2 linked regions of the Amorphoplanes digitatis genome follow. The protein of the gene in region 1 interacts with the protein of each later gene in a pairwise test. Links are inferred from orthologs where the notes say so. Each region holds a gene or a part of one and is shown in the gene's direction. Other genes may lie near its edges.

Region 1 (3,682 bases):
CAGCATCGCCCGTTCCTGACGCATCGAATACCCCATTAACGCCAGACAGGTCTTTTTTTGAGCATTTCGGGCATGTCGATCAACTGCAGATCGAGGCTGCCCCGCTATCGTCGGCGGGGCAGCGTTGTCTACCTGGTGGCGGATCGCCTGCGGCCGACTTGGGCGGGTCGGCGGCGCGATTCAGCCGCGGTAGAACCGCGACGCTGATGGTGGCTTGGAGCGCGGTTCCTGCGTTGCAGTTCGTCAATTCCACAGACCCGACATCCCCGATTCTCGAAACGACGACTTCGCGGCAAGGCTCGATTTCGCACTGGCCGGCGTATGCCCTGACCTGTGGTGCGACACGTCAAGGGCCTGGGGTGTCGGTCGGCCTGTGGCCGGATCCTACGAGGGGGCGGCATGACCGAAAAGAACCATGACTTTGATCTCGACGGCTATCTCCGGCGCATCGGTTGGCGCGGGGCATATGCCGCCGACAGTGCCACGTTGCGGGCGGTGCATCGCGCACACGCCCTGAGCATTCCCTTTGAGAACATGGACGTCTTTCTCTTTCACAGTGTCCCGCCCCTGGCGCTGTCCGCCTTGGAGGAGAAGGTTCTGCGCGGTCGCCGCGGCGGCTCCTGCTACGAGCACAACACCCTGCTCGCCGCGGCGTTGCGGAGCATCGGCTTTCGGGTCACCTACCTGACCGGCCGGGTACTGGCCCTCGCGCTCGGCCAGAGCAGGCTGCCCCGTACCCACATGCTGTTGCTGGTGCACGTGCCCGGTGAGCAGGTTCCGTACCTCGCCGACGTCGGCTTCGGACTGCCGACCGCGCTGCTGCAAGCGGTTCCGCTGCTGGACGGTGTCGAGTCGGTGCAGGACGGCCGGCGTTTCCGTCTGTACCGCACGCCGCGCACCGGGCTCGCCGACGCGTGGGTGTTGCAGACCCTGAGGCCCAGCGCCTGGGTCGAACAGTACGAGTTCACCCTGGAACCGTTCGAGGAGATCGACATCTCCGTCATCAACTGGCACGTCGCGACCAATCCCGTCTCGCCGGCGCGGCAGGACCTGTATGTAGGCATCGCCCGGCCCGACGGACATCTCGGCCTCGCCGGCCGGAAGCTGTTCAAGTTCAACGCGGACGGAACGCGCGAGCAGCGCGTACTCGGCAGCCAGGAGGAGCTCGCCCGGGTTCTGGCGGATGAATTCGCCATCGATGTCCCGGACGGCGCACGGTGGCCGGCCTGGCCGGCGGAACCGGTGCCCGCGGGTGCCGGCCGAGGTTGCACGCCATAACACCACATACGACGGGGGACCACATATGACCATATTGGAATTCGCGGGGAAGGCCGCCCTGGTGACCGGCGCCGCGGGTGGTATCGGCGCTTCGGTGACCCGGACCCTCGCCACTCGGGGCGCTTCGGTCGCGGCGATGGACAAGGACGAGGAAGCGCTCCGGCTGACCGTCAAACGCCAGGCGGAGGACGGGCTTCCCGTCTACGCCTTCGCGGCGGACGTCTCATCGGGCGCCGAGGTCGATGCGGCGGTCGCCGCGGCCGAACGGACCGTCGGCCCCATCGAGCTGCTGGTGAACGCGGCGGGCATTCTGCGTACCGGTGAGGGGATCTCGCTGTCGGACGGCGACTGGACCGACACCTTCGCCACCAACGTCAACGGCGTCTTCTTCGTATCCCGTGCCGTGGTGGCCAAGATGGTGCGACGCCGTTCGGGAACGGTGGTGACCATCATCTCCAACGCCGCCGGAACACCACGTACCGGCATGTCCGCCTACGCCGCGTCCAAGGCCGCGGCCGCGATGTTCACCAAGTCACTCGGGCTGGAGGTCTCCGGTCACGGCATCCGGTGCAATGTGATCGCTCCGGGCTCGACCGACACGCCGATGCTCAGCCAGTTGTGGAGCGCGGACCAGGGTCCGGAGACTTCCATCGAGGGGACGCCCTCGGAGTACCGCGTCGGCATCCCGCTGCGGAAGATAGCGACCCCCGAGGACATCGCCGAGGCGACGGCCTTCCTGCTGTCGGACCGGGCCGGGCACATCACGCTACAGACCCTCACGGTGGACGGCGGCGCGTCGCTCGGCGTCTGAGCCCGGATCAGGTGAGAGGAAGTAAGGAAGAGGCAGTGGCAGGCCTACCCATTATCGAGTCGTATCCCATGCCGGGCGCCGATGAGCTCCCCGAGCAGATCGCGACGTGGCAACCCGACCCCGCACGGGCGGTCTTGTTGATCCACGACATGCAGAAGTACTTCCTCCGGCCCTTTCCACAGGGCGGCTCGCCGCTCACCGAAATGACCAGCAACATCATCCGGCTGCGGCGGGCGTGCACGCGCACGGGTACGCCCGTGGCGTACACGATGCAGCCCGGCGGCATGACTCCGCGACAACGCGGACTGCTCGTGGACTTCTGGGGGCCGGGGATGACCATCGACGCGGCGCACCGCGAGGTCACCGACGGCCTCACCCCGGAGCCGGACGATTGGATCTTCACCAAGTGGCGCTACAGCGCCTTCCACAAGACCGACCTGCTGGAGCGGATGCGGCGGGCCGGGCGCGATCAACTTCTCGTCTGCGGCGTGTACGCACACGTGGGAGTCCTCATGACGGCCTGCGAGGCCTTCACCAACGACATCCAGGCCTTCCTGGCGGCCGACGCGGTCGCCGACTTCAGGCCGGAGCACCACCGGATGGCGCTGGAGTACGCCGCCGGACGGTGCGCCGTGGTAGCCACCACCGACCGGCTGCTCACCGGCCTGGAAGCGGACAGCGCGGTCGCGGCCGGCATCGGGAGGCACACATGACCGGGCACGAGCTTCTGCGCCGGGTCCTGGCGGGAGAGCACCCGGCGTACGCGCTGCTTCATCGGCCGGAGTCGGAGGCGGCCGGCCGCCTGGAGATGCTGGTGGGCGATCTGGCTCAGGTGAACACCCTCGACGACCTGCCGATACCGGAATCGCCGGAGGCGGGCGGCACGCCCGGCCGCGGGCACGAGGTGCTGGCGCTCATTCCCTACCGGCAGATCCGGGAACGCGGCTACCGCGCCCCCGACGACGGCACCCCGCTGCTCGCGATGACGGTACGCGCGCAGGCCTCACTCCCGCTGGCGGAGGCGCTGTGCCGGATCGAGGACGTACCCGTCACCCTGCACGGCGCACGATTCGAGCCCGATGACGCCGGCTACGCCGAGATCGTGCGGAAGGTCATCGGCGACGAGATCGGCCGGGGAGAGGGGTCGAACTTCGTCATCAAGCGCTCGTTCCTCGCCGACATCGGCCACTGCACTCCCGGCGCGGTCCTGGCCTTCTTCCGCCGGCTGGTGGAGCAGGAACAGGGCTCGTACTGGACGTTCCTCGTCCACACGCCGGATCGGACATTCGTCGGCGCGACCCCCGAGCGCCACATCAGCCTCGCCGACGGGGTCGCGGTGATGAACCCCATCAGCGGCACCTACCGGTACCCGGCGTCGGGCGCGAGCCTGGTGTCGCTGCTGGACTTCCTCGCCGACCGCAAGGAGACCGACGAGCTGTACATGGTGCTGGACGAGGAGCTGAAGATGATGGCCCGGATCTGCGACGGGGTGCGGGCGGTCGGGCCCGGCCTGAAGGAGATGGCGCGGCTCGCGCACACCGAATATCACATCGAGGGCCGCACCAGGCGCGACGTACGGGAGATCCTGCGCGA
Region 2 (3,663 bases), 360 kb from region 1 along the record:
GCGCACCGAGTTCGACGAGGACGCGGCGAAGGCTCTCCTCGGTATCCTGGGGATCGGCACGCTCGCACGAGCCGCCTGCGACTCCCGGGACGAGGCACATGCCGCTCTGATCGCGCTGGGCGGGCCGGTCGTCGTCAAGCTGCTGGACGCTGCCGTCGTCCACAAGAGCGACATCAGCGGAGTCCACCTCGGCATCCGGGACCCAGCCGAACTCGACCGCGCGCTCGACGCCCTGCACGCCGCCGGCGCCCAGCGATTCCTGGTCGAGAAGCAGGCCGGTCCGGGGATCGATCTGATCGTAGGCGCCACCCGCGACCCGGTGTTCGGCCCGGTCGTCCTTGTCGGCCTCGGCGGGGTGCTGGCGGAGGCCCTGGCCGACGTCGCCACCGCACCGGCGCCGCTCTTCGCCTCCGAAGCCGCCGAATTGCTGGATGAGCTGGTCGGGCGGGCGCTGCTGGACGGCTTCCGGGGCGGCCCGTTCGTGGACCGGGGCGCGGTCGGAAGGATTCTCGCCGTCCTCGGCGATCTGCTCGTGGCCGACGGCCGGCTCGAGTCCGTCGAAATCAATCCGTTGCGCATCACCGCCGACGGCATCCTGGCTCTCGACGCCGTCGTCTCGTTCGAGGAGGTGCCCTGACATGACCGAGTCCACCAACGTCACCGCGATATCCGAGGGCGTTGTCCCCTGGCCGGAGGACGCCGTCCGCGACTACGTCGCGCACGGCTGGTGGCGTGGCCTCTCGCTGGGCGCTGAACTGTGGGCAGCGGCCGATGCGCGCGCCACACACGTCGCGCTCGTCGACGGAGACGTCCGGCTGGACCACGCCGAACTCATCCTGCGCAGCGACGCGCTCGCCGGTCGGCTGGTGGACGAGCTCGGACTCGTGCGCGGCGACCGGATCGTGATGCAGCTGCCGAACTGCTGGCAGTTCGTCGTGCTGACCCTGGCGTGCCTGCGAGCCGGCATCGTCCCCGTGATGGCGCTCCCCGCACATCGGCAGCACGAGCTGCGATACCTCGTGGAGCACAGCGAAGCCCGGGCTATCGCCGTTCCGGACCGCCTCCGCGGCTTCGACCACGAGGCGATGGCCGCGGAGCTCATGAGCGGCTCGGCCACCCTCGAGCATCTCCTGGTGGTCGGCGACAACGTCCGTGCCGGATCCAGCGACCTCACCCGACTCGCCGGCCCACCCGCCGAACCGGCCAAGGCACGGGCCCGCTGGGACAACGACCAACCCGGTTCGCGGGACGTCGCCGTCTTCCTGCTGTCCGGCGGCACGACCGGCCTGCCGAAACTCATCGCACGCACCCACGACGACTACGCCTACAACGCACACGCCAGCGCGGAACTGTGCGGCCTCGGCCGGGACACGGTTTACCTTGTGACTCTGCCCGCGGGACACAACTTTCCCCTGGCCTGCCCCGGCATCCTCGGCACGCTCCTGGCCGGCGGCACCGTGGTGATGCTGCCCTCACCCGAACCGGAGAGGGCGTTCGCCGCGATCGAGGCCGAAGGCGTGACGGCGACGGCGGCGGTCCCCGCCGTCGCGCAACGGTGGCTACTGCACGCCGCCGACCACGGCGCGACGCAGCTGCGCAGCCTGAACCTTCTGCAGGTCGGTGGTGCACGGCTCGCCGACGAGGTGGCCCGCCAGGTGCGCCCGGTACTCGGCTGCCGCCTGCAGCAGGTCTTCGGGATGGCCGAGGGCCTGCTCAACTACACCCGGCTCGACGACCCCGACGGCGTCGTGTGCCGCACCCAGGGCCGTCCGTTGAGCCCTGGCGACGAGGTGCGAATAGTCGACGAGTTCGACAGGGACGTGGCCGACGGCACCCTCGGGTCGCTCTTGACCCGGGGTCCCTACACCCCACGTGGCTACTACCGCGCGGCCGAGCAGAACGCGCGGGCCTTCACCGAGGACGGCTGGTACCGATCCGGCGACATCGTCCGCCGGCTGCCCGACGGGAATCTCGTCGTCGAGGGCCGTGACAAGGACATGATCAACCGAGGTGGCGAAAAGATCAGCGCCGAGGAGGTCGAGAACCTCGTCTACCGACTGCCGCAGGTGGCTCAGGTGGCTGCCGTCGCGATGCCGGATCCCGAGCTGGGCGAGCGGGTGTGCCTCTACGCGGTCCTCAAACCGGGCACCGCGCTGACCCTGGATGAGATTCGCGCGACCATGACCGCCGAAGGCGTGGCGCGCTACAAGATGCCGGACCGCCTGGAGGTGGTCGACGAGATCGCCGCCACGAAGGTCGGCAAGGTCGACAAGAAGGCGCTACGGGCAGACGTCGCGGCCCGGCTCCGCAACCCATGATCCCGCTAGATCAATCACACGACCAGACCCGAGGAGGGCAGCATGACCACGCTCGACCAGACCTCTGGGGGCGCCGCTGCCAGCGGCTTCGACACCCCCGAGCATCAGGCGAAGCTCGCCGCGCTGTACCGCGACTTCGACGCCGCCGGCATGACACCGCTGTGGCGGACCCGCGAGGGACTGATGCCGTTCGCACCGGAACCCAGGGCGGTGCCGCACCTGTGGCGGTGGGCGGACCTGTACCCGCTGGCCGCCCGCAGCGCCGAGCTCGTGCCGGTCGGACGTGGTGGCGAGCGTCGCGCCATCGGTCTCGGCAATCCCGGCCTCCCCGGTGACCCGTATGCCACCCCCACGCTCTGGGCGGCGATCCAGTACCTGGGGCCGCGGGAGAACGCGCCCGAGCATCGGCACACCCAGACGGCGTTCCGATTCGTGCTCGAAGGCGAGGGCGTGTGGACGGTCGTCGACGGTGACCCGGTCGCGATGCGGCGCGGCGACCTCCTGCTGACGCCCGGGTGGCGGTTCCACGGCCACCAGAATGTCTCCGACGTCCCGATGACGTGGCTGGACGGACTCGACATCCCCTTCGTCGCCACCACCGACCAGGGATTCTTCGAGTTCGGACCGGATGTCGTCCGCGACACCACGACGCCGGCCCGCAGTCGCGGCGAACGTCTCTGGGGCGGTCCCGGTCTCACCCCCGTCTCGGCCGTCGGAGCACAACCGTCGTCCCCGCTGATGGCGTACCGGTGGGCGCACACGGACGCGGCTCTGACCGCCCAGCTGGAGCTGGAGGACGAAGGGCATCCCGGCGTCGTCGAAGCGGGACATGCGGCTGTCCGGTTCACCAACCCCACGACCGGAGGGGACGCGCTCACCACGATGCGCACCGAGATGCACCGGCTGCGGGCCGGTGCGGTGAGCAGGCCCGGCCGGACCACCGCGTCGTCCGTCTGGCAGGTGTTCGAGGGTACGGGCACGGTGGTCCTCAACGGCGCCGAGCATTCGCTGACGCACGGCGATGTCGTCGCGATCCCGTCCTGGACGGACGTGTCCCTTCGTACGCACACCGGCCTGGATCTGTTCGCCGTCTCGGACGCGCCGATCCTGGAGCGACTGTCCCTGCTCCGCACACACCCGGCCGAGCAGGTGGAGAGCTGATGAGACTCGCGACGATCCGCACCCCCCAGGGCACCCGCGCGATCCGCATCGACGGCGCGACCGCCGTCGAGACCGGGCACACCGACGTCGGCGCCCTGCTCGCCGACGACGACTGGCCGGCCGTTGCCGCCGCAGCGTCCGGACCGGAGCACGGCTTGGCGGAGCGGGAGTACGCCCCGGTTGT

What was found. The genes of interacting proteins can lie anywhere in the genome.
Region 2: the proteins of BJ971_RS26800 (region 1) and BJ971_RS28105 interact in binary tests that used the Escherichia coli proteins (3 or more experiments, as listed by UniProt). The link is inferred for Amorphoplanes digitatis from one-to-one orthologs.

Annotation. Positions count from the first base shown.
Region 1 is NZ_JACHNH010000001.1:6,093,853-6,097,534, forward strand. What follows is about bases 402-3,196. They hold BJ971_RS26800 (2,3-dihydro-2,3-dihydroxybenzoate dehydrogenase), read left to right. Parts: upstream 402-1,303; coding sequence 1,304-2,089; downstream 2,090-3,196. Other genes in these bases: BJ971_RS26795 (arylamine N-acetyltransferase family protein), read left to right, coding at 402-1,278; BJ971_RS26805 (isochorismatase family protein), read left to right, coding at 2,158-2,802; BJ971_RS26810 (anthranilate synthase family protein), read left to right, coding at 2,799-3,196. Outside these bases: BJ971_RS26790 (hypothetical protein), read left to right, coding at 1-19; more of BJ971_RS26795, read left to right, coding at 400-401; more of BJ971_RS26810, read left to right, coding at 3,197-3,682. UniProt on the Escherichia coli protein: Involved in the biosynthesis of the siderophore enterobactin (enterochelin), which is a macrocyclic trimeric lactone of N-(2,3-dihydroxybenzoyl)-serine.
Region 2 is NZ_JACHNH010000001.1:6,457,574-6,461,236, reverse strand. Bases 125-2,978 are described here. They hold BJ971_RS28105 ((2,3-dihydroxybenzoyl)adenylate synthase), read left to right. Parts: upstream 125-638; coding sequence 639-2,318; downstream 2,319-2,978. Other genes in these bases: BJ971_RS28100 (cupin domain-containing protein), read left to right, coding at 2,361-2,978; BJ971_RS28110 (acetate--CoA ligase family protein), read left to right, coding at 125-637. In the rest of the region: more of BJ971_RS28110, read left to right, coding at 1-124; more of BJ971_RS28100, read left to right, coding at 2,979-3,479; BJ971_RS28095 (fumarylacetoacetate hydrolase family protein), read left to right, coding at 3,479-3,663. UniProt on the Escherichia coli protein: Involved in the biosynthesis of the siderophore enterobactin (enterochelin), which is a macrocyclic trimeric lactone of N-(2,3-dihydroxybenzoyl)-serine.